4 regions of the Symbiobacterium ostreiconchae genome follow, and region 1 is predicted to be linked to each of the others. Evidence: riboswitches for the same ligand, from Rfam matches in the RefSeq annotation. Region 1 holds a riboswitch; each other region holds the start of a gene.
The links. Region 1 has a riboswitch for S-adenosylmethionine ahead of ACZ5UM_RS00045 (methylenetetrahydrofolate reductase). Riboswitches for the same ligand answer to the same signal wherever they lie in the genome.
Positions count from the first base shown of each region.

Region 2: linked by a shared signal. The riboswitch ahead of metK (methionine adenosyltransferase) and the one ahead of ACZ5UM_RS00045 (methylenetetrahydrofolate reductase) in region 1 are both predicted to bind S-adenosylmethionine.
Region 3: linked by a shared signal. The riboswitch ahead of ACZ5UM_RS06260 (methionine ABC transporter ATP-binding protein) and the one ahead of ACZ5UM_RS00045 (methylenetetrahydrofolate reductase) in region 1 are both predicted to bind S-adenosylmethionine.
Region 4: linked by a shared signal. The riboswitch ahead of metX (homoserine O-acetyltransferase MetX) and the one ahead of ACZ5UM_RS00045 (methylenetetrahydrofolate reductase) in region 1 are both predicted to bind S-adenosylmethionine.

Region 1 covers NZ_AP042454.1:8,156-15,950, forward strand. The annotation lists gene ACZ5UM_RS00035 (homocysteine S-methyltransferase family protein) at 1-2,396, opposite strand, end outside; gene ACZ5UM_RS00040 (hypothetical protein) at 2,869-3,528, opposite strand; gene ACZ5UM_RS00045 (methylenetetrahydrofolate reductase) at 3,591-4,493, opposite strand; SAM riboswitch class I at 4,571-4,676, opposite strand; gene ACZ5UM_RS00050 (M23 family metallopeptidase) at 4,723-5,289, opposite strand; gene ACZ5UM_RS00055 (CPBP family glutamic-type intramembrane protease) at 5,550-6,185, shown strand; gene ACZ5UM_RS00060 (sensor histidine kinase) at 6,154-7,332, opposite strand; gene ACZ5UM_RS00065 (response regulator) at 7,322-7,795, opposite strand, start outside.
Region 2 covers NZ_AP042454.1:1,125,059-1,132,853, forward strand. The annotation lists gene ACZ5UM_RS05570 (4Fe-4S dicluster domain-containing protein) at 1-370, shown strand, start outside; gene ACZ5UM_RS05575 (formate dehydrogenase subunit gamma) at 357-1,052, shown strand; gene rpsD (30S ribosomal protein S4) at 1,419-2,024, shown strand; gene pflA (pyruvate formate-lyase-activating protein) at 2,227-3,015, opposite strand; gene pflB (formate C-acetyltransferase) at 3,012-5,240, opposite strand; gene fabZ (3-hydroxyacyl-ACP dehydratase FabZ) at 5,955-6,383, shown strand; SAM riboswitch class I at 6,501-6,609, shown strand; gene metK (methionine adenosyltransferase) at 6,712-7,795, shown strand, end outside.
Region 3 covers NZ_AP042454.1:1,258,464-1,266,258, reverse strand. The annotation lists gene ACZ5UM_RS06265 (methionine ABC transporter permease) at 1-409, opposite strand, end outside; gene ACZ5UM_RS06260 (methionine ABC transporter ATP-binding protein) at 402-1,400, opposite strand; SAM riboswitch class I at 1,485-1,602, opposite strand; gene ACZ5UM_RS06255 (biotin synthase BioB) at 1,677-2,495, opposite strand; gene ACZ5UM_RS06250 (alpha/beta hydrolase) at 2,598-3,275, opposite strand; gene secG (preprotein translocase subunit SecG) at 3,345-3,578, opposite strand; gene eno (phosphopyruvate hydratase) at 3,754-5,046, opposite strand; gene gpmI (2,3-bisphosphoglycerate-independent phosphoglycerate mutase) at 5,053-6,606, opposite strand; gene trxA (thioredoxin) at 6,843-7,187, shown strand; gene ACZ5UM_RS06225 (metal-sensitive transcriptional regulator) at 7,265-7,546, opposite strand; gene tpiA (triose-phosphate isomerase) at 7,627-7,795, opposite strand, start outside.
Region 4 covers NZ_AP042454.1:2,795,874-2,803,668, forward strand. The annotation lists gene plsY (glycerol-3-phosphate 1-O-acyltransferase PlsY) at 1-511, shown strand, start outside; gene ACZ5UM_RS13540 (NAD(P)H-dependent glycerol-3-phosphate dehydrogenase) at 558-1,595, shown strand; gene ytaF (sporulation membrane protein YtaF) at 1,731-2,381, shown strand; gene spoIVA (stage IV sporulation protein A) at 2,508-3,989, shown strand; gene ACZ5UM_RS13555 (DUF2249 domain-containing protein) at 4,039-4,266, opposite strand; SAM riboswitch class I at 4,453-4,568, shown strand; gene metX (homoserine O-acetyltransferase MetX) at 4,778-5,935, shown strand; gene ACZ5UM_RS13565 (aspartate kinase) at 6,128-7,393, shown strand; gene ACZ5UM_RS13570 (DinB family protein) at 7,591-7,795, shown strand, end outside.

The DNA.
Region 1 (7,795 bases):
CTGCGGGCCTCCTCCAGGACCACCTCGTTCTTCACGTCCCGCCCCAGGTCGACGACCCGGAACCCGTAGTTCTCCAGCAGCACGGCGACGATGTTCTTGCCGATGTCGTGGATGTCGCCCTGGACCGTCGCCAGCACCACCGTGCCGATCTCGGTCTGGCCCACCTTGGCCTTCTGGATCTCCGGCTTCAGCCGGGCGAAGGCCTTCTTCATCGCCTGCGCGGAGAGCATGAGCTGGGGCAGGAAGTAGACGCCCTCGCCGAACAAGCGGCCCACTTCCTCAATCGCCGGGATCAGGTGCCGGTTGAGCATGTCCATCGGGTCCCGCCCTGCGGCCAGCCCCTCCTCCACCAGCGGCAGGATGGCCTCCCGGTCGCCTTCGAGGATGGCGCTGTACAGCCGGCGGCCCAGTTCATCGGCGGGTTCAGACTGCGGGGCCGCCGCAGCCTCGCCGCTGGCGTGTGCCGCTGCGCCCGGGACAGTGGGAGACGCCGTCACCGGACGGGCGCCGGCCGCGGGCGGCGCGGGTGCCGAAGCGGGGCCGTTCACCGACGGCGGCGTCGCGGCAGCGGACGCGGCCGAAAGCGGCGCCGTCTCGGGGCCGGGGGCCGTCGCCCCGGCGGTCTTCAGGGCCTCCTCCACCGTGTGGACCAGCCGCTTCGGCCCCACCACCTGCATGTAGACCGCCGCGTTGCGGTCACGGTTCAGGAAGAGCCGCAGGGCCCGCACGGTGTCCATCATCCGCTCGTCCAGGGGGTTCATGATGGCCATGGAGAGCCCCTCGGTCACCGCCATGTTCAGGTAGACAGCGTTGAGGAAGTGCCGGTTGGGCAGGCCGAAGGAGATGTTCGAGACGCCCAGGGAGGTGTGCACCCCCAGCTCCTCCGTGATCCACCGGATCGCCTTCAGCGTCTCCTTCGCCTCCGCCTGCTGGGCGCCCGCGGTGAGGGCCAGGGGGTCGATGACCACGTCGTGGCGCGGGATGCCGTGCGCCTCGGCCGCCGCCACCAGCCGCCGGGCGATCGCCAGCCGCTGCTCGGCGGAGGAGGGGATCCCCTTCTCGTCGATGGTGAGCCCCAGCACCGCGGCGCCGTAGCGCCTCGCGAGCGGCAGCACCGCCTCGGCCCGCCCCTCCTCCAGGCTGAAGGAGTTGAGCAGGGGCTTGCCGACGCAGGCCTTCAGGCCGGCCTCCAGGGCGGCAGGATCCGGGGAGTCCAGGCAGAGCGGCACATCCACCGCATCCTGGATCACCCGCACGGCCCTGGCCATCGCCGCGGGCTCATCGATGAGCGGCACGCCCACGTTGACGTCCAGCACGGCGGCCCCGGCGGCCACCTGCCGCCTGGCCTCCGTCCGCACGCGCGCGAAAGCGCCCTCCTGAATATCCTTCGTCAGCAGCTTCCGCCCGGTGGGGTTGATGCGCTCGCCGATGACCACCGGCAGGTTCTGCTCCACGAAGAAGAGCGACCGGGTCCGGGAGGCCAACCCCAGCGTGTGCGCCAGGGGGCCGGGCCGTCCCTGCGGCTTCAGTCCGTCCACCGCGGCCCGCAGCCGGCGGATGTGCTCCGGCGTCGTGCCGCAGCATCCGCCGACCAGGGAGGCCCCCGCGGCCACCAGCTTGGGACCGTAGGCGGCGAACGGCTCGGGCCCCATCGGGAACCGGGTGGAACCGTCGGGCTGGAGCAGCGGCAGCCCGGCGTTGGGCTGCACCGAGATGGGCACGCGGGCGACCCGGGCCATGCGGGCCACCGCGTCCACCAGGAGGTCGGGCCCCACCGAGCAGTTGAGACCGATGACGTCGGCGCCCAGCGACTGCAGCACCAGCGCGGCGGTCTCGGGGTCGGTGCCGGTGAAGGCCCGGCCGCTGGGGTCGATGGTGATCTGCGCGATGACCCGGATGCCCGGGGCGTGGTCCGTGCACGCCAGCAGCGCCGCCCGCAGCTCGTTCAGGTCGGCGATGGTCTCGATGATGATGAAGTCCGGCTGCGCCTCAGCGAAGGCCCGGGCCTGGGCGGCGAACTGGGCGTACGCCTCGTCGAAGGAGAGTTCCCCCAGCGGCTCCACCAGCGCCCCCAGCGGGCCCATCGACCCGGCGACCCAGGCGCGGCCGCCGGCCGCCTCCCGGGCGCAGCGCACGCCCGCGACCGTGATGTCATGGCACCGGTCCTGCAGGCCGTAATGGCTGAGCCGCACCGGGGTGGAGCCGAACGTGTTGGTCTCGATGATCTGCGCGCCGGCCTCCACGTACGCCCGGTGGACGGCGATCACCTCGTCCGGCCGCTCCAGGTTCCACACATCCGGGCACGCCCCTGGCGCCAGCCCCCGGGCCTGGAGCATCGTGCCCATGGCGCCGTCGAACACGAGAACCCCCCGGCCCAGCACCTCATCCAGCTTCATCGCCTGCGCCTCCCTTTCATCGCTCCCCGCCGGTCCGAACGCCTTCGCCTCGCGCTATCGGAACGTCCACTTTTTCACTTTGATCCGGGCGCCGAAGTCGAAAACCCGGCGTTCCCATCCCCGGGGCGCCACCCGGCCAGCCCGGGCGAACGCCCGGTACCCCACGAACGCCCGCAACGCAGGGACATTACGTCAACTTGCAAGCCGCATTCTGTCACCAAGAGCGTTCACGGCTGCGGCGATCCCGGGTGAAGGCCAGCTCCTCCGCCCCCGTTCCCTGCCGCGGCCCTCCCGGAAGGTCCGCTTTTTCACTTCCGGCCCGGCTCCGAAGTCGAAAACTTGACGTCCCGAGCCGGGGAAGCGCCCGGCCGGCCCGAGGAAGCCACCGGGCCCTCCTGGACCCCGGCCCCGTGGAAGGCTGACTTGCCCATCCCGGGGAGCGCACCCGGCGAGCCCCCGTCCGGTCCGGCCGCTACCGCCCCCGCACCCGGTACGGGCAGTCCTCCAGGGTGCAGCGGGTGCAGCCCACCGGGGACCACTCCCGCCCGCCGGGGGGCAGCCAGCCGAACAGCCCGACCAGGGACTTCTGCGGCACCAGATAGCACGTCGGTGTGCAGCGCAGGCCGATCTCCGCCGCGCCGGCCAGCGCCGCCAGCGCGATCTGCTCCTCCACCGGCCAGTCGCCGTACCCCGGGCCGTAGAGCGGCGTGAGCTTCACAGCGCCCTCGCCGCCTCCCTGCCCGGTTTCCAGCGCACCGACCAGCGCCCGGCGCACCCACTCGGCCAGCCCCTGCACCAGAACCGAGCCCGCCGCATCCACCACCGTGGCCAGGGCGAACTCCTCCCGCGCGAACAGATCCCGCGTCAGGTCATCCACGCCGGGACCCAGGGTGGCCGCCACGAGGGAGACGCCGTCGGCCCCGGCGAGCAGCCGCGCCAGGCTGCGGGAGCGCCATTCGACCCCCGGCACGCCGGCACGCACCTGGTCCCCCTGCACGACCACGGCACAGTACGCAGCGCTGGCCACCGGGCTCGACGCCTCCCGCGCGAGGGCAATGCCCCGCTCCACCAGCGCCAGATCGCGACCGCTGAGGCGCGTGCGCCCCACCCGGTAGCCCAGAAGGCGCAGCACCTCGGGCAGCGGGGCTTCGATGTCCGCTGCGGCGGGTCGGAAAATCGTGCGCTGCAGCTTGCCTACACCCCCACCCGGACGGCCTGTCGGAGTCCCAGTTCGTCGATGATGTCCAGCACCGCCACGGCCCGCTTCGCGCTGTTCATCGGGAAGATGTGCACGCCGTGGACGTGCGGACCGATCGCCCGCAGGAGCTCGGCGACGAGCCGCAGCCCCTCCTCCTCGCCCCGGCCCCGCATGCGGTCCAGGGCCCAGTCGGGGATGACGATGCCGGGCACGGTCCGGTTCATCCGGTCGGCGAACTCGTAGCTCTTCAGCGGCAGGATGCCGTACAGGATCGGGATCCTCACCCGTCCCGCGAGCTTCGCCTGGAACCGCTCCACCTGGCGGGGGTCGTAGACGGGCTGCGTCTGGGCGAAGTGCGCCCCCGCCGCCACTTTCTCTTCCAGCCGGGAGACCTCCGCCTCCAGATCTGCCGCGGCCGGGTTGCAGGCGCAGCCGATGGCGAAGTCGGTGCCCTGCTCCAGTTCGCCGCCCGCGACCGTCTGTCCCCGGTTGAGCGCGGCGGCGAGCCGGATCAGCCCGATGGTGTCCACCTCGAACACGCCCCGCGCGTGCGGGTGGTCGCCCTGCTCCGGATTGTCCCCGCGCAGGGCCAGGATGTTGCGGACACCCAGGCCCGCCGCCCCCAGCAGCTCGGCCTGCAGCCCGATGATGTTGCGGTCCCTGGTGGTCAGGTGAAAGATGGCCTCCACCTGGCCGTCCCGCTGCAGCAGGTGGGCCAGGGTGATGGGGCTCATCCGCACGTTGGCCATCGGACAGTCGGCCACATTGACCGCATCCACACGGTCGCCGAAGCGCCGCACCCGCTCCAGCGTCTTCGCGACGTTCGCCCCCCTGGGCGGATCGATCTCCACCGTGACGCAGAATGCGCCCTGCTGAAGCCGGTTCAGCAAGCGGGCCATGGCGCTCCCTCCTTCCCCTTCATACGCAAAGAACCCTTCGAGAACGAAGGGTTCGCAGACAGCCGACTGCTGCGCACGCTTCATCTCTCGGACCTGTCGTCCGCTGGAATTGGCACCGTGCTCCGCGCCGGAGCGGTTGCCGTGGCATCATGGGGCCAGTCCCTCCGCCACTCTGGATGAATCGAGCGGGTATTGAATTGTTTGGGGACAGTATAGCAACCCCCACTCGCTAGGGCAAGCCCGCCAGGTTCGCGAGGCGCAGGGGATCCACCGGCTCGCCGCCCTGCCACAGCTCAAAGTGCAGGTGCGGGCCCGTCACCTGACCGGTCGCGCCGATGCGCCCCACCTCGTCGCCGCGCTGCAGCCGGTCGCCCTCCTCCACGGCGATCGCCGACAGGTGGGCATACACGCTGGCCAGCCCCCCTCCGTGGTCCAGCACGACGACCTGCCCGTAAGCCGGGAGCTCTGCTGCGGCGATCACGACGCCGTCGAAGCACGCGACCGCAGCCGCCCCCTCGGGTGCGCCGATGTCGACGCCTGCGTGCAGCCGGAGCCGCTTCAGCACCGGGTGCAGCCGGAAGCCGTAGTCCGACGTGATCTCGGTGTGCCCGGGAGCCGGCCAGGCGAAAGGAGACTGCGGGGCGGGCGCCGCCGGGTCCTGCCGGTCCCGGATCCAGTGGCCGATCGCCTGCACGTCCCGCTCAGGATCCACCGCCGCGGTCGGCAGCGCACCCCAGACGGTGAGCGGGAGCGCAAGCAACAGGAGCAGCGGAAGCAGCCATCTGCGACTGTACACCAGGGGTATCCTCCATCCAGCTTGATACCCCTACCGTACCGCAGGAACCTTGCTTCCTGTTCACCTATATCTTACGAGTTCCTTAAGGTTACAGAAGCCGTCATACCGCGGCGCCGCAGCCCGCCCCGCATCCCGCGCCAGGCGACCCCGCCGCCGTACGGGCGGGCGCACGCCAGAGACCTGGTATTGTCAATTCCGCCTCGTAACAATATTATGCTGTTATGTCACGCGCGTGCCACCGCCACGAAGGAGGTGCCACGGTGAACCGCCGGTACCTGATCCTCTCCCCGATCCTCATCATCGCCGCATGCCACGCCACTGCCCGGGTTGCGCTGCGCGCGCTGGGCGCCTGGGGCTGGGCACCGACGGTCCTGCTCTACTGGGGGCTCCTGGGAGCCGCCATCGCCCTCGGCCGGGAGCCCGGCGCACTCCGCCGGTGGACCGCCCCCGCCCGGGGCGGCGGGGGCTGGACGGCGCTGGCGCTCCTCGTCGGTTGTATCCCGCTGCCGATCCTGCTGCAGAACCTGCACCTGCTGGCCGATCCCGTCATCCTGATCGGCTGGCTGCTGTTCGCCCTCATCAACCCGTGGTTCGAGGAGTTCTACTGGCGGGGGCTCCTGCTGGACGCGACCGCCCACTGGCCCGCGTGGGCCGGGGCGACGTACTCCACTGCGCTCTTCGTGGCGTTTCACCCGCTGGTGGCCGGTGTCTTCTCGGTTGCCAACCGCGACGGGGCGGCCCTGGCCGCCCTCCTGCTCATGGGTGCCGCCTGGACCGCCGTCTACCGCCGGACGGGGACGCTCCGGTGGGCCGTGGCGTCGCACACCCTGGTCGACCTGGGCAACCTGGCGGTGCCGGTCTTCCTCAACCTGTACGTTCCACCGCACCTCGGCTGAGGACCGCGCCGCCGGGTCCGGCGCCCGGCCCGGGGCCGAGCGCAGGGGGCGGCCCCCCCATGGGCAGCCGCACCTCGAAGACGGTGCGGTCGGTCTCGTTGATGGCCCGCACGGCGCCGCCGTGCAGCGTGACGATGTTCTTCACGATGGCCAGCCCCAGCCCCGCGCCGCCGGTACGGCCGGAGCGGGAGCCCTCGCCCCGGTAGAAGCTGTCGAAGATGTGCTCCAGCTGGTGCACCGGTATGGGTTTGCCCCGGTTGGCCACCCGGAGGAGCACCGCCCGCTCGGCCTGGCGCACCTCCAGCTCCAGTTCCACCACCTTCCCCTCCCGCCCGTAGCGGATGGCGTTGGAGATCAGGTTCTCCAGCACCCGCACCAGCAGGTCGGGATCGGCGTGGATCGTCGCCCGCTCTTCCGGCAGCCGGAGCCGGTAGACCATCCCGGCCTCCTGCAGGGCGGGGACGAACGCCTCCGCCACCTGCTCCAGCAGCTCCGCCGGGTTGATGGCCACCGGCCGGAGCACGAGGCCGCCGTGGCTGGTGCGGGTGAACTCGAAGAGCTGGTCGATCAGCCGCTTCAGCTGTCTGGACTTCTCGTAGGCCATGTCCACGTAGTAGCGCAGCTCCACCTCGTCCCGGTACCGGTCCTCGTCGATGAGCTGCAGGTAGCCCAGCACCGCGGTGAGCGGCGTGCGCAGGTCGTGGGAGACGGCGGTGATCAGCTCGTAGCGGGCCTGGTTCGCCTGCCGCTCCCGGGCGAGGGAGAGCTTCACCTGCTGCGCCATGGCCGTCAGGTTGTGCCCCAGAACGCCCAGCTCATCGTGGCGCCGGGGCGGCAGCGTCACATCGTAGTTGCCCCGGGCCACCTCGTTCATCGCCCGGCTCATCGCCTCGATGTACCGGATCAGGGGCTGGCTCAGCACGATGTACCAGACGAACAGCAGCACGACGGTGGCCGTGAACACCACCGGCCAGAAGCCCACCGTGTTCTGCAGGAAGTTCAGGAGCCAGCCCAGCGGCGGGAGCATGCTGCCCACCGTCGCCGCGATGAAGAGCAGCAGGACGGTCGTGCCGACGGCCAGGAAGCCGCTGGCCAGGAACGTCAGGATGATCTGCCAGCGGAGGCTCAGCGCAGCGTTAGTCTTCAATCTTGTAGCCGACCCCCCAGACGGTCCGGATGAGCGTGGGGTGGCTGGGGTCGTCCTCGACCTTCTCCCGCAGCCGGCGGATGTGGACCATCACGGTGTTGTTGGACTGGAAGTAGCGCTCCCTCCAGACCCGCTCGAAGATCTCCTCGGAGCTGAACACCCGCCCCGGGTGGGACGCCAGCAGCAGCAGGATGTCGTACTCCGTGGGCGTCAGGGCGACCGGACGGCCGTCCTTGGTCACCGACCGGCCGAGCGGGTCGATCCGGAGGCCGCCCACCGCGATGACCCCCGCCTCCCGGGCGGCGGCGGACGCCGGGTTCAGCGAGAGGTAGCGCCTGAGCTGCGCCTTCACCCGCGCGACCAGCTCCAGCGGGTTGAAGGGCTTGGTGAGGTAGTCGTCGGCGCCGACCTTCAGGCCAAGGATCTTGTCGACATCCTCCGACTTGGCGCTGAGCATCAGGAT
Region 2 (7,795 bases), 1.1 Mb from region 1:
GAAGTGCTCGTTCTGCTTCGACCGGCTCGCCGAGGGCGAGCGGCCGGCCTGCGAGCAGACCTGCCTGACCGGCGCCCGCCTGGTGGGCGACCTGGACGATCCCAACGACCCGATCCATGAGAAGATCGCTGCGCCGGACGTGATTCACATCGAGGGCACCAGCTTCTACTACCGGCTGCCGGAGCACATCGACCGGGCGGCGCTGCCGGCCGACTTCAAGCCCTCGGCCGCCACCTTCGCCTGGCAGTCGATCGTCCAGCCTGTGGGTCAGATCATGATGGGCTCCACGCTGGCGGCGGTTCTGCTGAGCCTGGCGGTCAACGCCTTCAAGAGCAGGGGGAAGGAGGGAACGCAGGATGGCAACGGCTAGGATTCGGGCTCGGGCTCCGGTTCAGGATGAGGCGCGGGTTCACGAGGGCAAGGTGTACCGGTTCAGCCTGGCTTCCCGCCTGGCGCACTGGAACCACGCGCTGACGTTCCTCCTGCTGCTGTTCACCGGTCTGGGGCTGGTCGTCCGCGGCGCTTCGGGGCTGGCGGGCGCGGAGGTGCTGCGCTTCTTCGGCCAGCTGCACCGCTGGGCGGCGATCCCCTTCACGGTGCTGACGATCCCGATCCTGTTCACGGGCGCCCGCCGGGCGACGCTGCGCTGGCTGCGCGAGGTGTTCCGGTTCGACCGGGACGACCTGCGGTTCTTCCCGGCCTTCGTGCGGGAGTTCTTCGGCATGAAGGCGGAGTCGCCGCCCCAGGGCAAGTTCAACGCCGGTGAGAAGATCAACTCGATCCTGCAGATCATCGGCTGGCCGACGATGGTGATCACGGGCTGGATGATGGTCTACAAGACGTCGTTCCCGCCTGCGGTCATGCAGTGGGTCATCCTGATCCACTCGGGCACGGCGATGGTGCTGGGGTGCGCCGTCCTCGGGCACATCTACCTGGCCACGCTGATGCCGGGGTTCCGGGAGGGGCTCTCGGGCATGATCACGGGCTGGGTCCCGGCGAAGTGGGCGAAGGATCATTACCGGAAGTGGTACCGGGAGATCACGGGCGAGTGATGCGGCGTATGCGCAGCCCGGGCGGAGGAGGTCCGCCCGGGCTGCTCGCGTGTGCAGTGGAACGAACGTGCACTTTGTACGACGCCTTGTGGGACAAGCGTTTCCTGGTGTGCGTGGCTCGCAGGGCGCTCGGCGCCTGGGCTTGCGGAAAGTGCACATTCGTGCCAGCGGCCAGGGGTGTCGTTCGAGGGTGGCGGGGGCGTTATAGGCACAACAGCGCTCCGTCTGGCGTTCACCGCCGGGAGCTGGGTCAGGCCACTGCGGGGTTGACAGCAGCCACGTGCAGGAGGATAATTGAGAACGATTCTCAGTCTCAATCGCGCAGACACCGAGCACTCGATTCGAAAGGAGGGCTGAGAGGCAACGATGGCGCGTTACATCGGTCCCAAGCACAAGCTCTGCCGGCGGGTTGGCCGGCCGGTGTGCGGGGCGGCGAAGTGCCCCGCGCGGAAGCGGCCGTACAGGCCCGGCCAGCACGGCCCCGGACGGCCGCAGAAGCTGAGCGAGTACGGCGCGCAGCTCCTGGAGAAGCAGAAGCTGCGGTTTACATACGGCGTCATGGAGCGGCAGTTCCGGCGCTACTTCGAGCAGGCCCGGCGCAGCCGCGGCGTGACCGGCGAGGTGCTGCTGCAGCTCCTGGAACAGCGGCTGGACACCGTCGTCTACCGGCTGGGCTTCGCCCGCACCATGCCCGCCGCCAGGCAGCTGGTGAGCCACGGGCACGTGACCCTGAACGGTCGGCGGGTCGACATCCCTTCCTGCCAGGTGAAGCCCGGAGACATCGTGGGGCTCACCGAGAAGGGGCGCTCGATGGCGGTGGTTCAGGAGAGCCTGCTCCTGCGGCGCCCGGTGCCGGCCTACCTCTCCCTGGACGAAGCCGCGATGGCCGGCAGGCTGGAGCGGCTGCCGCTCCGGGAGGAGATTCCCGTCGAGGCAGACGAGAGCCTCGTCGTGGAGCTTTACGCCCGTTAGGACCTGCCCCGGGGCAGGGACAAGCCCGAAGGCCCAAACCACGACGGCCTGGACCGCGTCAGTCGCGGTCCAGGCCGTCTTGCACTGCCCCGGGGTCTGGTCCCTGGGGGCAGGTTGCTGGCCACAGGCGCCGGTCTCAGGCCGGGTCTCACCGGTCCCCAGCCGGCTGCCAGCGGTTGCGGATTGGATTCCCGCCCTGGGGTCACTCCGCCTGAATGCCCCTGGCGGTGAGCTGCTGTCGGATCCGCGCCATGGTCTCCTCAGAGGGCGGCTCGACGCCTTCCAGCCCGTACGGCATCCCCAGGGCCGCCCACTTGTGCTTGCCCAGCAGGTGGTAGGGGAGCAGCTCCACCTTCTCCACGGTGGGCAGGGTTTCGACCAGATCGGCCAGAGCCTCCACGTCAGCGGGGGAGTCGGTCCAGCCGGGGACCACCACATGGCGGATCCACATCGGGATGCCCATGGCGGCGGCGAGACGGGCGGTGGTGCGGGGGCGCCGCCCGTCGGCGCCGGTCAGGGCCTTGTGGCGCATGAGGTCCGGGTGCTTGATGTCCAGCAGCAGCAGGTCGGTCTGCTCCAGCACCGGCCGGGCCCGCTCGGGGGGCGCGAAGCCGCTGGTGTCGAGGGCGGTGTGGATGCCCAGGCGGCGGCACTCGGCGAACAGGTCGGCCACGAAGTCGGGCTGCAGCAGCGGCTCGCCGCCGCTGACGGTCACGCCGCCGCCCGAGAACTGCATGTAGGGGAGGTACGACTGGATCTCCTCAATCAGGCTGCCCACCGTGACCTCCGTGCCCTTCCGGGGATCCCAGGTGTCGGGGTTGTGGCAGTAGCGGCAGCGGAGCGGGCACCCCTGCAGGAAGACCACGAACCGGAGCCCCGGACCGTCGACGGCCCCGCAGCTCTCCACGGAGTGGATGCGGCCGGTGCGGTGCGCGCGGTCCGGCGCTGGCTGGAGGTGGACCCGCCCCACCCCGCCTGCCGTGTGCGTCACAGACTCTGGTGGAACGTGCGGCTGATCACGTCGAGCTGCTGCTCACGCGTCAGCTTCACGAAGTTCACGGCGTAGCCCGAGACCCGGACGGTGAGCTGCGGGTAAAGCTCCGGATGCTCCATGGCATCCAGCAGGGTCTCGCGGTTCAGGCAGTTGACGTTCAGATGGTGCGCCCCCTGGGTGGTGTAGGCGTCCAGGATGGCCACCAGGTTGCGGCGCTGCTCCTCCGGGGTCCGGCCCAGGGCCTTCGGCACGATGGAGAAGGTGTTGGAGATGCCGTCCTTGGCCGCCTCGTAGGGGATCTTCGCCACGGAGCTCAGCGAGGCGATGGCGCCCTTCTTGTCGCGCCCGTGCATCGGGTTGGCGCCCGGAGCCAGGGGCACGCCGGCCTTCCGGCCGTCGGGGGTGGTGCCGGTGTGCTTGCCGTAGACCACGTTGGAGGTGATGGTCAGCACGGACAGGGTGATGTCCGCGTCGCGGTACGCCTTGTTCTTGCGCAGGAGCGTCGTGAACTCCTCGACGACCTCGCGGGCGATGCTGTCCACCCGGTCGTCGTTGTTGCCGTAGGCCGGGTACTCGCCCTCGATCTCGAAGTCGACGGCGATGCCCCGCTCGTTGCGGATGGGCCGGACCTTGGCGTACTTGATGGCCGAGAGGGAGTCCGCCACCACCGAGAGCCCCGCGATGCCGCAGGCCATGGTGCGGTAGATGTCCCGGTCGTGCAGGGCAAACTCCAGCCGCTCGTAGTTGTACTTGTCGTGCATGTAGTGGATGATGTTGAGCGTGTTGATGTACAGCCGGGCGAGCCAGTCCATCATCTCGCTGAAGCGGCTGCGCACCTCGTCGTAGTCGAGCACGTCGCCGGTGATCGGCTGCAGCCGGGGGCCCACCTGCTGGCCCGACTTCTCGTCGACGCCGCCGTTGATGGCGTAGAGCAGGCACTTGGCGAGGTTGGCCCGGGCGCCGAAGAACTGCATCTGCTTGCCGATGCGCATGGCCGAGACGCAGCAGGCGATGCCGTAGTCGTCGCCCCACAGCGGCCGCATGACGTCGTCGTTCTCGTACTGAATCGCCGACGTGTCGATGGAGACCTGCGCGCAGAACTTCTTGAAGCCCTCGGGCAGCCGGCTGGACCAGAGGACCGTCAGGTTCGGCTCCGGCGCCGGGCCGAGGTTGTAGAGCGTCTGCAGGAAGCGGAAGGAGGTCCGGGTGACCAGGGTGCGGCCGTCCAGCCCCATGCCGCCGATGGCCTCGGTGACCCAGGTGGGATCGCCGCTGAACAACTCGTTGTACTCCGGGGTGCGCAGGAAGGCGACCTGGCGCAGCTTGATGATGAGCTGGTCCACCAGCTCCTGGGCCTCGGTCTCCGTGATCAGGCCCCGCTCCAGATCGCGCTCGATGTAGATATCGAGGAAGGTGGAGATGCGGCCGATGGACATGGCGGCGCCGTTCTGCTCACGGATGGCGCCCAGGTAGCCCATGTACAGCCACTGGATGGCTTCCCGGGCGTTTTCGGCCGGGCGGCCGAGGTCCAGGCCGTACCAGCGGCCCAGCTCCCTGAGCTCCTTCAGCGCGTTGATCTGCTCGGTCAGCTCCTCGCGCAGCCGGATGGTGGCCTCGTCCATGATCCAGGGCTCCGTCGCGGCCTTCTCCCGCTCCTTCTCCTCGATCAGCCGGTCGATGCCGTAAAGCGCCACCCGGCGGTAGTCGCCGATGATGCGGCCGCGGCCGTAGGCGTCGGGCAGGCCGGTGATGATGTGGTTGGAGCGGGCGGCGCGCATCTCGGGGGTGTACGCGTCGAACACGCCCTGGTTATGGGTCTTGCGGTACTGGGTGTAGATGGTCTTCCACCGGGGATCGGCCTCGTAGCCGTAGGCGTTCATCGAGGCCTCGACCATGCGCCAGCCGCCGGCGGGATAGAAGGTCCGCTTGCCGGGTTCATCGGTCTGCAGGCCGACGATCAGCTCCAGGTCCTTGTCCACGTATCCCGGCTGGTGCGAGAGGATGCCGGCCGGCGTCTGGGTGTCCACCTTCAGCGGGGCCCGCCTGGCCTGCTCCTCCTTGAAGATGGCGAAGACCTTCTCCCACAGGGCCCGGGTCCGTTCGGTCGGGCCGGTGAGGAAGGATGCGTCGCCCTCGTAGGGACAGTAGTTCTGCTGGATGAAATCACGGGTATCGATATGCCGCTGCCAGCGGCCGGGTCGGAATCCACTCCACGCGGTCATGATCGGCCTCCTCCCGGGTCTGGCCGGCCGCAATTCAGGCAGATTCCGGCGAAATGTTGTTTTCCGCCGATGAACTGCAGGTTTTTGGCGATGAATTGCACCGACCGGTACATCCCCTATGTTAGGCCCCGGGGAGGAGGCTGGCCATTCTTCTCGCGAATGATTTCACAAGCAGTGCCAAAGTCTACACGACCATGCCCGAAAGACCCTGCAGACCAGGCACAAAGGCGGATGCTGCAACGGGCATACGAAAACGGGGAGCGGTGCAGCCACTCCCCGTCCGGATCCTAGCAACTCCCCACGTCGGGGTGCTTGAACGTGAAACCTCCGCCCCACGGATCCTGCTCGAAGCCCAACTCCGCTCCCTGGAACCAGTGGGCGACCCGCTGCTCCAGGTAGACGCGCACGTCGCCGTCGACAATGGTGACGTCGGTGTCTCTCGGCTCTTCCAGAGCGAGGCCCAGGCTGGGGCCGCCTCAGCCGAAGCCCTGTACGTAAATCCGGAAGCCGACGTTCTCCGGCTGGCCCTGCAGGCGCCGGGCGATCTCCGCGGCGGCTTCCGGGGTAACCGTGATCATGCTGCAACACCTCCGGCGTAAATCCCATACCCCGTAGGGTTATGGTACTCGCCGACGCCGCGGGCGTCAAGAGGAGAAGGGGGCGGTTTGGGGAATACTCAACATAAGAATTCCCGCAGATTAGGGGGCGTATCCGCTGGACATCAAGCAGATCATGGAGATCATCCCGCACCGGTACCCGATGCTCATGATCGACCGGGTGCTGGAGCTTGAGCCCGGCAAGCGGGTGGTGGCGGTGAAGAACGTGTCGGTCAACGAGCCTGTCTTTCAAGGGCACTACCCCGGCAATCCCATCTTCCCCGGGGTCCTGATCCTGGAGGCCATGGCGCAGGCGGGTGCGGTGGCCGTGCTGTCGATGCCCGAGAACGCCGGCAAGGTGCCGCTCTTCGCCGGCATCGACGACGCGCGCTTCCGGCGGCCGGTGGGGCCGGGCGACCAGCTGCGCCTGGAGGTGGAGCTGGTGGCCATGCGCCGCGGCCTGGGCGTCGGGCAGGGGAAAGCCTTCGTGGGCGACGAACTGAAGGCAGAGGCCACGCTCAAGTTCGCGCTGGTGGACGCGCCGTGATGCGCTGACACCTGCCCGCATTCGCCGTGTTCCAGAAGGGGCGGCGCCCTCGCGAGCCGGCCCGCAGTCGTCCTTGACAGCCACCTCCCGCGGTGGTAACCTGTACGCAACTGAATACTCTTATCAAGAGAAGCGGAGGGAACTGGCCCTATGAAGCTTCGGCAACCAGCCTGTGCGCGCAGGCCAGGTGCCACATCCAGCCGGGCACACTACCGGGAGATAAGAGGGAAGCGAGACGTCATCCACCCTCTTCGTGTGTGCGAAGAGGGTGTTTTGATGTGCATGTAGCCTGATCGGTTGCAAGCCGACAGAGGAGGTAGACGAGCTGATGTTCGACCAGAAGGGGCGGTACCTCTTCACGTCCGAATCCGTCACCGAAGGGCACCCGGACAAGATGGCGGACCAGATTTCGGACGCGGTGCTGGACGCCATCCTGGCGCTTGACCCCAGGGCCCGCGTGGCCTGCGAGACCTTGCTGACCACCGGTCTGGTCATCGTGACCGGTGAGATTACCACCCACGCGTACGTGGACATCCCCAACCTCGTGCGCGACGTGGTGCGGGACATCGGGTACACCCGCGCCAAGTACGGCTTTGACGGCTCGACGTGCGGCGTGATGACCGCCATCGATCCGCAGTCGCCGGACATCGCCCAGGGCGTGGACGTCGCGATCGAGGTGCGGGGGCAGGTGACCGAGAAGGAGCTGGAGATCGGCGCCGGCGACCAGGGCATGATGTTCGGCTTCGCCTGCGACGAGACCCCCGAGCTCATGCCGCTGCCCATCAGCCTGGCGCACCGCCTGGCCCGGCGGCTCGCCCAGGTACGGAAGAACGGGACGCTGCCCTACCTGCGGCCCGACGGCAAGACGCAGGTGACGATCGAGTACGAGGACGGCCGCCCGAAGCGGATCGACACCATCGTCATCTCGACCCAGCACGACCCGGACACGACGCAGGAGCAGATCCGCAAGGAGGTCATCGACTACGTCATCCTCGACGTGGTGGACCGCAACCTCATCGACGATCGCACGCGCTATCTCATCAACCCGACCGGCCGCTTCGTGGTGGGCGGGCCGCAGGGCGACACGGGCCTGACCGGCCGGAAGATCATCGTGGACACCTACGGCGGCTACGCCCGGCACGGCGGCGGCGCCTTCTCGGGCAAGGATCCGACGAAGGTCGACCGGTCCGGCGCCTACGCAGCCCGCTGGGTGGCCAAGAACATCGTGGCCGCCGGCCTCGCCACCAAGTGCGAGGTCCAGCTGGCCTATGCGATCGGCGTGGCTCAGCCGGTGTCGATCCTGGTCACCACCTTCGGCACGGGCAAGCTGCCCGACGAGCGGCTGGCCCAGCTGGTGCGCGAGACGTTCGACCTGCGCCCGGGCGCGATCATCCGCGACCTGGACCTGCGCC
Region 3 (7,795 bases), 1.3 Mb from region 1:
AGCCCATGGCCAGCGCCGCCTCGATCAGGCCGGGGCTGACCTCGTGGAGCGCCTGCTCCACCACCCGCCCCATGAACGGCACCGCCGCGACCACCAGCGGGACGATGGCCGCCGTCGTGCCGATGGAAACGCCGACGATCGCTCTCGTGAGCGGGCTGACTGCGACCATCAGAATCACGAACGGGGTCGACCGTCCGATGTTGACGAGAACGCCAAGGGTGCGGTTGAGCGCCGGCCTCTCCCACAGGCCCCCCGGGGCGGTGATCACCAGCAGCACGCCGAGGGGCAGGCCCAGGAGAAGCGTGAAGAAGGCCGCGGCGCCCACCATGTAGAGCGTCTCCCAGGTGGCCTCCAGCATCATCGGCCCCAGCTTCGACATGCGAAGCATCAGCGACCCCAGATCAGCCATGCGGAATCACCTCCGGCGAGACCCCCTGCTCCTCCAGGAAGCGCAGGGCGGCCTGAATATCCTCTGCGCGGCCGGTGAGTTCCACCAGCAGCCGGCCCACCGTCGACCCGGCGACCCGCTCGATCGCGCCCTGCACGATGTTGGCGTCGACCTGGAACCGGCGCACCATGGCGCTGATCAGCGGCTGGTCGGCGGAGCCGCCCACGAAGAACAGCAGCACCCGCACCCCGTCGGGGTTGAGCCGGACGGCAGCCTCACGCGCCGGCTCGTAGAACAGCTCCCGCAGCCGGGAGCCCGGCCGGCCGATGAGCTCCAGCACGCCGCCCTGCTCCACCACCGTGCCGCCCTCCAGGATGGCCACGGAGTCGCAGACCTGCTTCACAACCTCCATCTGGTGGGTGATCAGGAGGATGGTCAGCCCGAGCCGCTGGTTGATCTCCCGGAGCAGGGAGAGCACCGACCGGGTGGTGTCCGGATCGAGGGCCGAGGTGGCTTCGTCGGAGAGCAGGAGCTTCGGTCCCGGGGCCAGCGCCCGGGCGATGCCCACCCGCTGCTTCTGGCCGCCGGACAGCTGGGCCGGGTACGCATCGGCCTTGTCCGCCAGCCCCACCAGGGCCAGCAGTTCCTCCACCCGCTCCCGGATGCGGGGCCGGGACCAGCCGGCCACCTCCAGCGGGTAGGCGACGTTGCCGAAGACGGTGCGGGAATCGAACAGGTTGAACTGCTGAAAGATCATGCCCATCTCCTGGCGTGCCGCCCGCAGCTCTCTGGGGGTCAGGCCGGTGATCTCCCGCCCGTCCACCCAGACCTCGCCGGCCGTCGGACGCTCCAGCAGGTTGACGCAGCGGATCAGCGTGGACTTGCCGGCGCCGCTCTGGCCAAGGATGCCGAAGATCTGCCCCCTGGGCACGTGCAGGCTCACGTTGCTCAGGGCCACGATCTCCTGCCCGTTCTGCCTGAACACCTTGGTGAGGCCCTTGAGCACAATCACCAGGACTTACCTCCGTTTCGGCAATAGAAAAGTGCGCCTGACAAAGAGGCGCACAGAATGAACACACAGATGTCTTCCGGCTGCCTCTCATCTTCGGAAGGGCAAGAAGCCCTCCCCAGGAATTGGCACCGCTGCACGCGGGGAAGCGTGCCGGTTGCCGTGGCGTCATCGGGCCAGTCCCTCAGCCTACTCTGGATAAGAGTCAACGGTATCCGATATGCTGTTGACGCTTAAGATACCACGGGCCGCGGCAGCCGTCAACACTGAAATTGTGCCTTACCCGAAGGTCATCGGGGCCAGCACCCGGGAGGCCTCCGGGCCCGCGTCCTCGTGGTGGGCGATAAGCAGGATGTTGGCACCGCAGCCCAGGCCCCTGGCCTGCACGACGGGATCCTCTGTGACCACCCACAGGTCCGCGTCCGGCAGGCAGAGCCTGGCGATGGCCAGCACCCGCAGCAGGTCCGCCGAATCGCAGGCCGACCGGACGACGGCGCCGCTCAGCCCCGCATTGCGCACGACCTCCAGGTCGTCGGCGATATCCTCGTCCGTCTGGCCTTCGATCCCGACGCAGATGCCCCCCGTGACCCGGTAGCCCAGGCCCTTCAGCCAGAGGGTCCGGGTGAGCCGGTCCGCGGGCGACTGGCCCGGGTGCAGGTGCGCGAAGAACACCGGGTTGCACGATTCGTGCGGCAGCACGTACTCGGCGGCGCCGGCCTGGTGCCACAGGGCGTAGACGTCGTAGGGCCGCTCGCCCATGCAGAGGGCGATCTCCATCCCGGTCTGTGCGGCGATGGCGCGAATCAGCTCGGCGACCGTTTCTACGGCGTCGTACTCCGGCGAGGCGCAAAGCAGCACCGACCGGCACCCCTTGTTCCACGAGTTCACGACGTGCTCACATACGCTCTGCGGGTCGTCGTTCTCGAGATCGACGAGCAAGCGCAGTGACGGCTCCTCACCTTTCGTCTGCCGGCAGATCCTGCCGGCCACCTCCAGCAGACTGCGGTACTCGTCCGCCTCGGCCCGCAGCATGAGCAGTATCTCCCGACGAGTCGGTGTACGTCCGGCTTCAGCACGACGCAGGATCGGCCCGATCACACGACCACCCGCCTTTAGTGACAGCCGTCACAAACTATCGTACCGGATTGCCTGGAAATAGCCTATTCGGGGAAAGGCTCATTTCTTTGTGGGTATTTTGGTTCATGCGTTAAGCATCATCCAGTCCGCCACGTGCGCCACCACGGCCGCCCGGCCGCGCTCCAGCGCCAGGAAGTGTCCCCGGCCGGGGAGCACCAGAGACTGCGCCGACGGCAGGTGCGCGGCCAGATAGCGGGCGCTTTCCGGTGCGATCCAGTCATCCCGGTCGCCCTGCAGGGCCAGGACGGGGACCCGGATCCGCCCCAGCTGCCGCCGCGTGAACCGGGAGAGGCGCACCAGCGATCGCAGGGCCGGCATGATGCCTCCCGCAATCCCCAGGTAAGGTGCCAGGCGCTCCGCGACCGGCGCCGCATCCCGAAGCAGAACCGGCGCCGCCAGCGTACAGACGGAGCGCACGGGATGGCGCGCGGCCAGATGGAGGGCGATCAGTCCCCCCATCGAGAACCCGACCAGGTGCACCTCGGCGCAGGCGGACCGCAGCTCCCCCAGGGCCGCCTCGGCGCCTCGGATCCAGTGCCGGAACCTGGTGCGGCCCAGGTTCGCCGCGTCAGGGCCATGCCCGGGCAGCACCGGCGCGTAGACGGTGAACTGCCGCGCTGCCAGCCCGTCCACCAGGGGCCGGATCTCCGCAGGCGAACCGCCGAAACCGTGCAGCACCAGGCACCCCGCCTGCCCGCCGTAAACGCGCACGGGCCCGGTGCTGCGCCTTGCCAACGGCATGGGCCCACCTCCCCGGGAACAGCAAAAAAGGCCGGGTCCATCCCCCGGCCCTGTACGCGCGATGCCAACCTACCCGCGGGTCTCCAGGAAAAACATGAGCAGCGAGGTCAGCACGAAGAGGGTGGCAAACGCCATGCTAAAGCGGTTGAGAATCTCGTCCATACCCTTCTTCTTGCCGAAGATCTGCTCTCCCGCGCCGGCGATGGAGCCGGAAAGGCCTGCGCTCTTGCCGGACTGCAGCAGCACCGTCGAGATGAGACCCAGGGCAAACAGGGTATGAAGCACCAGCACGAATGTTTTCATCCCTTCACCCCCTCGTGTGCGCCTTGAACGCTTGCTAATTGTACCACATCTCCCTGGGTTGGACAATCGCGGAGTCAGACGGGACCGCCAAATCTCGACAGACTTCGCGGTCCCGTCCTGCTGCTTTGACGGCGGAGGCTGGCGGCGCCCTCATTCTGCCCCGCTGCTGCCGGGGTTAGTCCTGCTTCCGGCCGCGGATCACCGACAGCCCGGCGAACACGGCCGCGTCGCCCAGCTCCTCCTCGATGCGGAGCAGCTGGTTGTACTTGGCCACCCGGTCGGTGCGGGACGGCGCGCCGGTCTTGATCTGCCCGCAGTTGAGGGCCACCGCCAGGTCGGCGATGGTGGTGTCCTCCGTCTCGCCGGAGCGGTGGGACATCACCGATGAATAGCCGGCCCTGTGCGCCATCGCCACGGCCTCCAGCGTCTCCGTCAGGGTGCCGATCTGGTTCACCTTGACCAGGATGGCGTTGGCGGCGTTCATCGCGATGCCCCGGGAGAGCCGCTCGGTGTTGGTGACGAAGAAGTCGTCGCCGACCAGCTGCACCCGGTCGCCGATGCGGCGGGTCAGTTCGACCCACGCGTCCCACTCGTCCTCCGCCACGCCGTCCTCGATCGAAACGATCGGGTACTGCCGGGTCCAGCTGTCCCACAGGTCGATGAGCTGCTCGGTGGTCAGGACCTTGTTGCCCTCGCCGGCCAGCACGTACTTCCCGTCCCGGAAGAACTCGCTGGAGGCCACGTCCATGCAGAGGAAGACGTCCTGCCCGGGCTTGTAGCCGGCCTTCTCGATGGCCTCCAGGATGACGGTGATGGCCTCCTCGTTGGACTTCAGGTCAGGCGCGAACCCGCCCTCGTCGCCGACAGCCGTGTTGTAGCCTTTGCTCTTCAGCACCGACTTCAGCGCGTGGAAGACCTCCGTCCCCATGCGCAGCGACTCGGCAAAGGAGGGCGCGCCTGCGGGGAAGATCATGAACTCCTGCATGTCCACGTTGTTGTCCGCGTGCTTGCCGCCGTTGATGATGTTCATCATCGGCACCGGCAGCGTGCGGGCGGTGAGGCCGCCGACGTGGCGGTAAAGGGGAATCCCCAGCTCAGCGGCTGCCGCCCGGGCCGCGGCCAGCGACACGCCCAGGATGGCGTTGGCGCCCAGCTTGCTCTTGTTGGGCGTGCCGTCCAGCGCGAGCATGGCCTGGTCGATCTCCACCTGCTCGGTGGCGTCGAGGCCGACGACGGCCTCGGCGATGACCTCGTTCACGTTCCGCACGGCGTTGAGCACGCCCTTGCCCAGGTAACGCTGCTTGTCGCCGTCACGAAGCTCCACCGCCTCGAACTGTCCGGTCGAGGCGCCCGAGGGCACGATGGCCCTGCCGACGGTGCCGGAGGCGAGAATCACCTCCACCTCCACCGTGGGATTGCCCCGGGAGTCCAGTACCTCGCGGCCGTGCACATTCACAATCGTCGTCATGGCACATCAGGCTCCTTCCGCATTGCTAACCAACAGCGACTCCGCATCCATCTGCGGCGGCTTGGGCAGGCCGATGATCTCCAGCAGCGTGGGCGCGACGTTGGCCAGCACCCCGGGCTTCAGCTTCGCGTTCAGCCGCTGGTCGTCCACCAGGATGCAGGGGACGAGATTGGTGGTGTGGTTGGTGTGCGGCGCCCCGGTCTCGTAGTCCACCATCTGGTCGCAGTTGCCGTGGTCCGCCAGGATGATCGCCGCGCCGCCCTTGGCCAGCAGGGCGTCCACCACCTGCCCGAGGCACTCGTCCACCGCCTCAACCGCCCGGATGGCCGCCTCCAACACGCCAGTATGCCCCACCATGTCGGGGTTGGCGAAGTTGAGCACGATGAAATCCGTGCGGTCCTCTTCAATCCACCGGACCGCCTCACGGGCCACCTCATACGCCGACATCTCCGGCTTCAGGTCGTAGGTGGGCACCTTGGGAGACGGAATCAGGACCCGCTCCTCGCCGGGGAAAACCCGTTCCTCGCCGCCGTTGAAGAAGTACGTCACGTGCGGGTACTTCTCGGTCTCGGCGATGCGCAGCTGCCGCAGCCCCGCCTCCGCCACCACCTGGCCCATCGGCACGTCGACGAACTGCGGTCCGAAGGCCACCGGGATGTCGGTGAACGTCTGGTCGTACTGGGTCATCGTCACGAGCGCAACAGGCTCAAACCCCTCGGGGCGCCTGAACCCGTCGAAGGCCGTCTCGTGCAGCGCCCGCACCAGCTGCCGGGCCCGGTCCGGGCGGAAGTTGAAGAAGATCACCCCATCGCCGGCGCGGACGCGCCCGTCCACGCCCTCGATCACCGTAGGCTGGACGAACTCGTCGGTCTCGCCCCGTGCGTAGGCCAGCTCCACCGCCTGCGCGGCCGACACGGCCCTGTGGCCGATCCCCTGCGTCACGGCCAGGAAGGCCTTCTCGGTACGGTCCCAGCGCTTGTCCCGGTCCATGGCGTAGTACCGCCCGGAGACGGTGGCAATGGCCCCCACGCCGGCCTCCTTCAGCTTGGCCTCCACCTGCTCCAGGTAGGTCAGGGCAGACTTGGGCGGGACGTCCCGCCCGTCAAGGAACGCGTGGATGTAAAGCCGCTCCACGTTCTCCCGCTTCGCCAGGTCGATGAGCGCCAGCAGGTGGTCGATATGGCTGTGAACCCCGCCGTCCGAGACCAGCCCCATCAGGTGCAGGGCTGCCCCCGGCTGCTTGGCCCGGTCGATGACCGTGCGCCACACCGGCAGGTTGTAGAACGAACCGTCGTTTACGGACCGCCAGATGCGGACCAGGGTCTGGTAGACAATGCGACCCGCGCCCAGGTTCAGGTGGCCGACGTTGGAGTCGCCCATCTGGCCGGGGAGAAGGCCGACCGCCTCGCCGGAAGCCGACAGGGTCGTGTGGGGATAGCGGGCCATCAGCCGGTCGTAGTTCGGATGCCTGGCCATCGCGACGGCGTTGGCCCGGGGGTCGGGGTTCAGGCCCCATCCGTCCAGCACAATCAAGGCCACGGGTCTGCGATAGGCGGACAAGTCCGGGTCACCTCCTGCCTTCCCGTAAAGTCTGCGCGCGACGTTACCCGCTTACCGCAGAACTTTTGCCAAGTAATTTTACCAAAGTCACCTTCGCTATTGAAGGCCTGTTCCCCTTCAACTTTTTCTGGTTCCCTCGTAGTCTGCTCGTCCGGCCGTATCCGCGTGCAAACTAAGAGCGTCCTAACGGCGAGTGAATACCCCGTGGGGTATTTCGTGGACAGGAGGGACCACAGATGGCTCAGTATACCGTTCCGATTACCGATGCCACCTTCGAGGCCGAGGTGCTGCAGTCGGACCTGCCGGTGCTCGTCGACTTCTGGGCGCCCTGGTGCGGGCCGTGCCGGATGATCGGCCCCGTGCTGGAGGACTACGCCCGGGACAACGGCCACCGCATCAAGATCGCCAAGCTGAACGTGGACGAGGAGCAGGAGTGGGCCGGCAAGTTCGGCGTGATGTCCATTCCGACGATGATCCTCTTCCACAAGGGGAAGGCCGTCGGCCAGCTGGTCGGCTTCCGGCCCAAGCAGGAGATGTACCGGATCCTGGACAGCGCCCTCGACCAGCTCGAGTCGGCCTGAGCAGGCCGCGCGACAGAACAGACACCGCAAAGGGGAACCCGACCGCGCAGGTCCGGTTCCCCTTCGTTCTGGCCGGCTCAGCCGAGCTTGATGAACTGCTCGATCACTTCATCCACGGCGGCCGTGGGATCCTCGCCGCGCCGCAGGGCCTCCGTCACCTGGTGGCCCATGTTACAGGCGGCGGCCTTCATGCCCACGCGGTTGATGGCCGCTTTCATGGCGCCGAGCTGGATGAGGATCTGCTCACAGTCCTGCCCCTCTTCCAGCATCCGCTGGATCCCGCGGGCCTGCCCCTCGATGCGCTTCAGCCGGCGCATCAGGTCCTCGTAGAGCGCCGGATTGACTTCCTTGATGTTCATCCCTACCGCCTCCTGCCATAAGATTACCGTACCCGGTATCCTGTGTCAAAGGGCGGCAGGCGTCCGGCTTCGGGCTTCCGCTACGGACGGGCGGCCTCGCAGATCGCGGCGAAGGAGGCCGGATCGAGGCTGGCGCCGCCCACCAGCGCCCCGTCGATGTCGGGCTGGGCCATGTAGCTCGCCATGTTCCCGGGCTTGACCGACCCGCCGTACTGGATGCGCACCCGCCGGGCGGCCTCGGCCCCGAAG
Region 4 (7,795 bases), 850 kb from region 1:
GCGCCGCTACGGCAGCGGCGCCACCGGCGGCACCAACGTGCTGCGCACGCTGGGCCCGTGCGCCGCGCTGTTCACCGTCATCTGCGACATCGGCAAGGGGCTGCTGGCGGCCTACCTGGGACAGCGCTGGGCCGGCGAATGGGGGTTCGCCGCCGCCGGGCTGCTGGCTTCCCTGGGCCATTCGTACCCGGTGTGGCTGCGGTTCCGCGGGGGCAAGAGCGTAGCCACCAGCGGCGGCGTGATGCTGCTGCACTATCCGCTGGCGGTGCTCATCGGCATCGTCGCCGGCGCCCTGGCCGTCGTCCCCACCCGCTGGGTGTCGCTGGGATCGCTCACCGCCACGGCGGTGGTGGTCCTGCAGCTGTTCCTGACCAGCACGCCGCTGCCGCACCGCGCGCTGGTGGTCGCCCTCGCCGTGGTGATCTACGTCCGCCACTGGGAGAACATGAAGCGCATCGCGGCCGGCACGGAGAACCGGCTGGGGGCCAGGGCGCGGCCGCGCGCGGAGTAGAGATGCGGATTTTAGCCACGGGCGTAAGCGAGGGGGCGGGTCGTCGGTGTCCGTAGAGATTGGCATCCTGCCGGCCGGCGCCTGGGGAACGGCGCTGGCCGTGCCCGCGTCGGCGGGCGGCAACCGGGTCAGGCTCTGGCGCCGCGCGCCGGGCTGGGCTCGGAACTGGGACCGGGGCCATCCGGCCCTGCCCGGTCTGCGGCTGCCGGAGAACGTCGCGGCCTGCGATACGCCGGAGGCCGCGGTGAAGGGCGCCGACCTGGTCATCCTGAGTCCGTCCAGCGCCGGGCTGCGGGCCGTCTGCCGGCTCGTGCGCCCGCACCTCCGCCCGGACGCCATCGTGGTGACCGTCACCAAGTCGATCGAACCGGAGACGCACCTGCTGGTCCACCAGGTGGTGGGGGAAGAGCTGCCCGGGCACGCGGCGCGCGTCGTCGCACTCTCGGGACCCAGTTTTGCACACGAGGTGGCGGCCGGACTGCCCACGGGGGCGGTGGCCGCCTGCCCCGACCTGGCCCTGGCCGACCGGGTACAGGAGATCCTGATCACCGACCGGTTCCGCATCTACACCAATCCCGACCTGGTCGGTGTGGAGCTGGCCGGGGCGCTGAAGAACGTCATCGCCCTGGGCGCCGGCATCTCCGACGGGCTGGGGATGGGCGACAACGCCCGTGCGGCGCTGATCACCCGGGGCCTGGTGGAGATGGCCCGGCTCGGCCGGGCGATGGGGGCCAACCCCCTGACCTTCGCCGGGCTCTCGGGCATGGGGGACCTGGTGCTGTCCTGCACGGGCGACAGCTCCCGCAACCGGCGGGCCGGGCTGGCCATCGGGCGGGGGCAGTCCATCGCCGCGTTCCTGGCTGAAACGGGTCTGACGGTGGAGGGTGTCGTCACCACCCGAGCCGCCCGGCAGCTCGCCCGCCGGCTCGGCGTGCGCATGCCCATCACCGAAGCCATCTACCGGGTGCTCTACGAGGATCTGCCGCCTCTTTCCGCGATGAAGCAGCTGATGGCCCGGCCCCGGGCGCACGAACTGGAAGAGGTGGCGGAGGCGAAGCTGGAGCCGCCCGAAGCGAAGACATGAAGGCCTGCAGCAGGATCCGTCCTGCCGCAGGCCTTTCCCGTGCCCGGCCGGCTCCCTGCCGGGGGCCTTACGCACCCCGCTCCCCCGCCCGGCGTAGGATGCCCTCAGACCCGGTTCCGAGGGGGTGCGCGGGACTTGGATTCCGTCTCACTGGTGCTTCTGGCCGCCGCGCTCAGCCTGGACGCGCTGATGGTCGGCCTGCTCTACGGCCTGCGGGGCATCCGCGTCCCCTGGGGTGCGGCCGCCATCGTCAGCCTGGCGACGGGCCTTCTGCTGGCTACGGCCATGGGGGCCGGCGCGCTCCTGGCTGCACGCCTCCCGCCGGGGGTGGCGCAGCGGGTCGGCGCCGCCATCCTGGCCCTCACCGGCCTCTGGATCACGGCGCAGACGCTCCGGGCGCGGCCCGGCGCACCGCCCGGGCGGCGGGCTCCCGCGGCGGTGCACAGAGTCTGGCGGCTCCGGTTCGGCTCCGTGGGGATTGTGGTGGAGATCCTGCGGGAGCCCTCTGCGGCGGACCTGGACCGCTCCGGGCACATTAACCCGGCTGAGGCGGTGCTGCTGGGGGTGGCCCTGGCGCTCGATTCGGTGGCCGCGGGGCTGGGCGCGGCGATGACCGGTTTCTCCCCGGTGGGCCTGCCGCTCGCGGCCGCAGCGGCCTCGTTCACGCTGCTGACCGCAGGCGCCCTCCTGGCGCGGCACCTGCCGCTGCGCCTGCACGGCCGCTGGACCGCCCTGCACGGCGTTCTGCTCACCCTGCTTGGACTCTACCGGATGATGGGCTGGTAGACATACCCTCCCCGGACCCCTCATAGCATTAGCGGTAGGACACGGGACCCGAGCCACATTCTGAGAACTCATGCCGCGGCGAAAGGGCGGCCGCTGGCGTCGCGGCGACCTAGGGAGGGTGCTGGAGTGGAGAGGATTGACATCTTTGAGGACGTCGCGAGGCGGACCGGAGGGGACATCTACATCGGTGTGGTGGGCCCGGTCCGGACCGGAAAGTCCACCTTCATCCGCCGACTTGCCGAGCAGGTGATTCTGCCCAACATCGAGGATGAGTACGAGCAGGCCCGCATCCGCGACGAGCTGCCGCAGTCCGGGAACGGCCGGACCATCATGACGGTGGAGCCCAAGTTCGTGCCCGACGAGGCGATCGAGATCACGCTGGGCGAGGGGCTGACGGTGCGCGTGCGGCTGGTCGACTCGGTGGGCTACGCGGTGGAGGGCGCGCTGGGTTACCAGGCCGAGGACGGCTCGCCCCGCATGGTGCGCACGCCGTGGTTCGAGGGCGAGATCCCCTTCCACGACGCCGCGGAGATCGGCACCCGGAAGGTCATCGCAGAGCACTCCACCATCGGTCTGCTGGTGACGACCGACGGCACGATCACCGACCTGGCCCGGGGCAAGTACATCGAGGCCGAGGAGCGCGTCGTGTCCGAGCTGCAGGCCCTGGGGAAGCCGTTTGTCATCGTGCTGAACACCACCCGGCCGTACGCCCAGGAGACGATGGAGCTGGCCGGTGAACTGGAGGTCAAGTACAACGCCCCGGTCATCCCTGTGGACGCCAGCGAGCTGAGCCAGGATGACGTGCACCTCATCCTGGAACAGGCGCTCTTTGAGTTCCCGGTCCGGGAGGCCAACATCGCCCTGCCGCGGTGGGTGGAGGAGCTGGACAGCGCCCACCCGGTCCGTGTGCAGTTTGAAGAGGCCATCGCCGAGGCGCTGCAGGGCATCCAGAAGATCCGGGACGTCGACGCGGCGGTGGAACGCCTGAGCTCGTACGAGTTCATGGCCGCCGTCAACCTGCAGTCGATCGACATGGGATCCGGCGTCGCCCACGTGCAGACCGAGGCCCGGGACGATCTCTACTATCAGGTGCTGGAGGAGATCACCGGCGTGCCGCTGGAGGGCAAGCACACCATGGTCCGGCTCCTCCGGGAGTACGCCCAGGCCAAGCGGGAGTACGACAAGATCAAGGACGCCCTGGAGGAGGTGAAGGCCACCGGATACGGCGTCGTCACGCCGGCCATCGAGGACATCACCTTCGAGGAGCCCGAGCTGGTGCGGCAGGGCATCATGTACGGCGTCAAGCTGCAGGCCACGGCGCCCAGCCTGCACTTCATCCGGGCCGACATCTCGGCCGAGGTCACGCCGATCATCGGCACGGCCAAGCAGGGCGAGGAGCTGGTGCAGTACCTGCTGGAGCGGTTCGAGGACGACCCGCGCCAGCTCTGGGAGTTCGACATCTTCGGCAAGTCGCTGCACGAGCTGGTGCAGGAGGGCATCCGGGCGAAGCTCCACCGCATGCCCGAGGACGCACAGTTCAAGCTCCAGGAGACGCTCAGCCGGATCATCAACGAGGGCTCCGGCGGGCTGATCTGCATCATCATCTAAGCCGGGAGGGGGGCGCAGCCCCCCTCCCGCCGGTTTCCACGCAGGCCTGCTACTTTTTCGTGATCCGCACCTTCCAGACCGCGGGCCCCTGCTCCTCGTACTCCCAGTCGAACTGACCGGTGAGTTCCGCGGCGAACTGGTAGTACAGCGGCTTCGGATCGTGGTCGTTGACGAGCCGCATCGCCTCGCCGGGGGCCAGGGACGCGAAAGTCTGGAAGATGAGCGGGTGCCGCTGCGCGGGCGGAAGAGGCCGCACGTCGACTTCCTTCAGGGTCATGCGCTCACACCACCTTTGTCGGGTCGCTGTGGCCAATGATACCCATGAAGCCGGAATCTTACGTGACGCACGTCACTTCCGCAGGAGGAAATATTGACAGAGGTCCTGGCGCCGTGGTAGTATCGGTGCCAAAGCTGCCACAACTGCATACCGCATGCATCCCACCGGAAGGGTGCTTCCGGCGGGCTCTTATCCAGAGAGGTGGAGGGAACTGGCCCGATGAAACCCGGCAACCCAGGACGCTCGGCGGCGTCTGAAGGTGCCAATTCCACCGGCGGCAGCTGGCCGCCGGAAGATAAGAGAGCGGACGGACGGAGAGATTCGTGCATTGCAGGCCGCTCCCTTATCGGGGGCGGCCTTCCTGGTTCGGCCTCTGCCGCCGCTGTCAGCCGGACTTGGCCCAGACCTCTGCCGCCGGCGTGCGAGTCGTGGGGCGATCGACCGGCGTTGCACCGGGCATGGCGAGCCCTGAGGCATCCATAGAGGTGAGTGAAATCGAGGGGGTGGGGGCGTGAACGCGGCACCGGTTCCGACCTTGCTGTCGCGGCGGCAGTACGCGCGGGTGGCGACGCCGGAGTTCCCGCTGATTCTGGAGAGCGGGCAGACCCTGACCGATGTGACCCTGTGTTACGAGGTGTTCGGCCGGCTGAACCCGGAGGGGGACAACGCCATTCTGGTCTGTCACGCCCTGACCGGGGACAGCCACGTCGCCGGCCGCTACCGGCCGGACGACCCCAAGCCGGGGTGGTGGGACGACGCGGTGGGGCCGGGCAAGGCCCTGGACACGGACCGGTACTGCGTGATCTGCAGCAACGTCCTGGGCGGCTGCCAGGGGTCGACGGGCCCCTCGTCCGTCAACCCCGAAACCGGACGACCGTATGGCCTGGACTTCCCGATCGTCACGGTCCGTGACATGGTGCGGGCGCAGGCCCGGCTGCTGGACCTGCTCGGCGTGCGGCGGCTGCTGGCCGTGGTCGGCGGGTCGCTGGGGGCCATGCAGGCGCTGGAGTGGGCTGCCACATACCCCGACCGGATGCGGGGCATTATCCCCATCGGCGGGGCGGGCCGGTTCCACCCGCAGGGCATCGCCTTCAACGAGGTGCAGCGGCAGGCGATCCTGAACGACCCCGACTTCCGGGGCGGGCAGTACTACGGCACGCCGGGGCCCGTCCGGGGGTTGGCCACGGCCCGGATGCTGGGCATGATCACCTACCGCTCCGACGAGTCGATGTGGGCGCAGTTCGGCCGGGACATGCGGAGCGGAGCAGACCCGCTGCAGCAGGGATTCGCGGTCGCCTACCAGGTCGAGTCGTACCTGCACCATCAGGGGCAGAAGCTGGTGGAGCGGTTCGACGCCAACTCGTATCTCTACCTCACGCGGGCGATGGACCTGATGGACCTCGGCCGGGGCCGGGGCTCCTACGAGGAGGCCCACAGGCGCATCCGGGCCAGGGTGCTGGCGGTGGGCATCCGCTCGGACCTGCTCTTTCCGACGTACCTGCAGCGGGAGACCGTCGCGCTGGTGCAGGCGGCCGGCGGGCGGGCGGAGTACCTGGAGATGGATTCCCCCTGGGGCCACGACGCCTTCCTGGTGGACTTCCATCTGATTGAGGAGCCGATCGGCCGTTTCCTGCGGGAGTTGGAGGAAGAACCCACCCTTCAGCCGTAGACGGTCACGGGGGACAGGTGTATAATTAAGGACATTATACCTGCACCTGATACAGAGGAGGTGGGATCCATGGACAACTCGGGGAAAGCAGGCAAACAGGCTGTTCTGACCACTCGAGTGCAGCGCGGAGCCCACCTCACTAGCCCCTGACCTCGGAATCACACGCGAGTCGTCAGAAGAGGAGGGGCGCTCTTGGGTATTGTCGTGCAGAAGTTTGGCGGCTCTTCGGTCGCCACACCCGAAAAGTACCGCCGGGTGGCCAGGCGCATCGCCTGGAAGAAGAAGCAGGGAAATGACATGGTCGTCGTGGTCAGCGCCCCGGGAGACATGACGGATGAGCTCATCGAACGCGCACGGGCCATCACGGACCGGCCGTCGGCCAGGGAGATGGACGTGCTGCTGGCCACCGGCGAGCAGATCTCCATTGCGCTGCTCACCATGGCCCTGCACGAGCTGGGGGTGCAGGCAGTCTCGCTTACGGGCCCCCAGGCTGGCTTTCAGACCGACGATCACCATCGGGCCGCGAAGATCAAGAACATCGATACCACCCGCATCCGGCGTGAGCTGGCCGAGGGCAAGGTGGTCATCGTCGCCGGCTTCCAGGGCCTCGACGAACACGGCGACATCACGACGCTGGGGCGGGGCGGGTCCGACGCCTCGGCCATCGCCCTGGCGGCCTATCTGAACGCAGACGAGTGTCAGATCTTCACGGACGTCGACGGCGTCTACTCGGCCGATCCCCGCCTGGTGCCGACGGCCAGGCGGCTGGACGAGATCTCGTACGACGAGATCCTGGAGCTGGCCGCGGCGGGCGCACAGGTGATGCAGCTGCGCTCCGTGGAGCTGGCCAAGCAGTACGGGGTGGAGTTTGAAGTACTCAGTTCCCTCGCCCCGCTGCCCGATGAGGGCGGCGAAGAGCGGGGCACGAAGGTGGTGGCGAAGTTGAGCCCGCGGAACAACCGCATCGTCTCGGGCGTGGCGCTCGATTCCAAGGTGGCCCACATCACGCTGCTGGGACTGCCCGACAAGCCTGGTGTGGCCTTCAAGGCGTTCAAGGCGCTGGGCGACGCCCGCATCAACCTCGACATGATCGTGCAGTCGGCCGGCACCGGCTGTGGCAACGGACCCACCGCGGACATCTCCTTCACCTGTGCCCGCGACGATCTCGACACCGCACTGGAGGTCTGCAACCGGATCCTGCCGGAGTTCCCCGGCGCCCGGGTCGTGTACGATACGGACGTGGCGAAGGTGTCCATCGTGGGCTCCGGCGTCGCCTCCAACTACGGCGTCGCGGCGAAGATGTTCGAGGCGCTGGCCGAGAAGGACATCAACATCGAGCTGATCACCGGCTCCGAGATCAAGATCTCCTGCCTGGTGCGCGCTTCCCGGGCCATGGAGGCCGTGCGGGCGGTCCACGACAAGTTCCAGCTGGGCGATCTGGAGCCGATCATCGAGTAACCGCACATCGCAGGCGGCGGGTCCCCCCGTGGGACGCCGCCGCCTTTGCGCGCGGCCGCTGCGGGGGCGCGGCGCGGACCGGGAGGCCGGTGTTGCCGCCGGGGCGCAGGCGTACCCGGACGGAGGATTGCGGGCGGCAGATGTGGAAATCTTCCCGGCGGCGCGAGGACGCGCCCAAGTGCTGGGAGGTGGATCACATGGGCGAACTGCTCACGCCCGCGTCCCTGCTGGAGATGATGGAGGGCAACCGCCGGCTGACCCTCCGCACGATCGAGGCGTTTCCCGAGGAAGCGCTGTTCCGCTTCAAGGCCGCTGAAGCGATGAGGCCCTTCGCCGACATGGTGAAGGAGATCCTGGACATCGAGGACGGATACGTGCGCGGGGTGGCCACGGGGGAGTGGG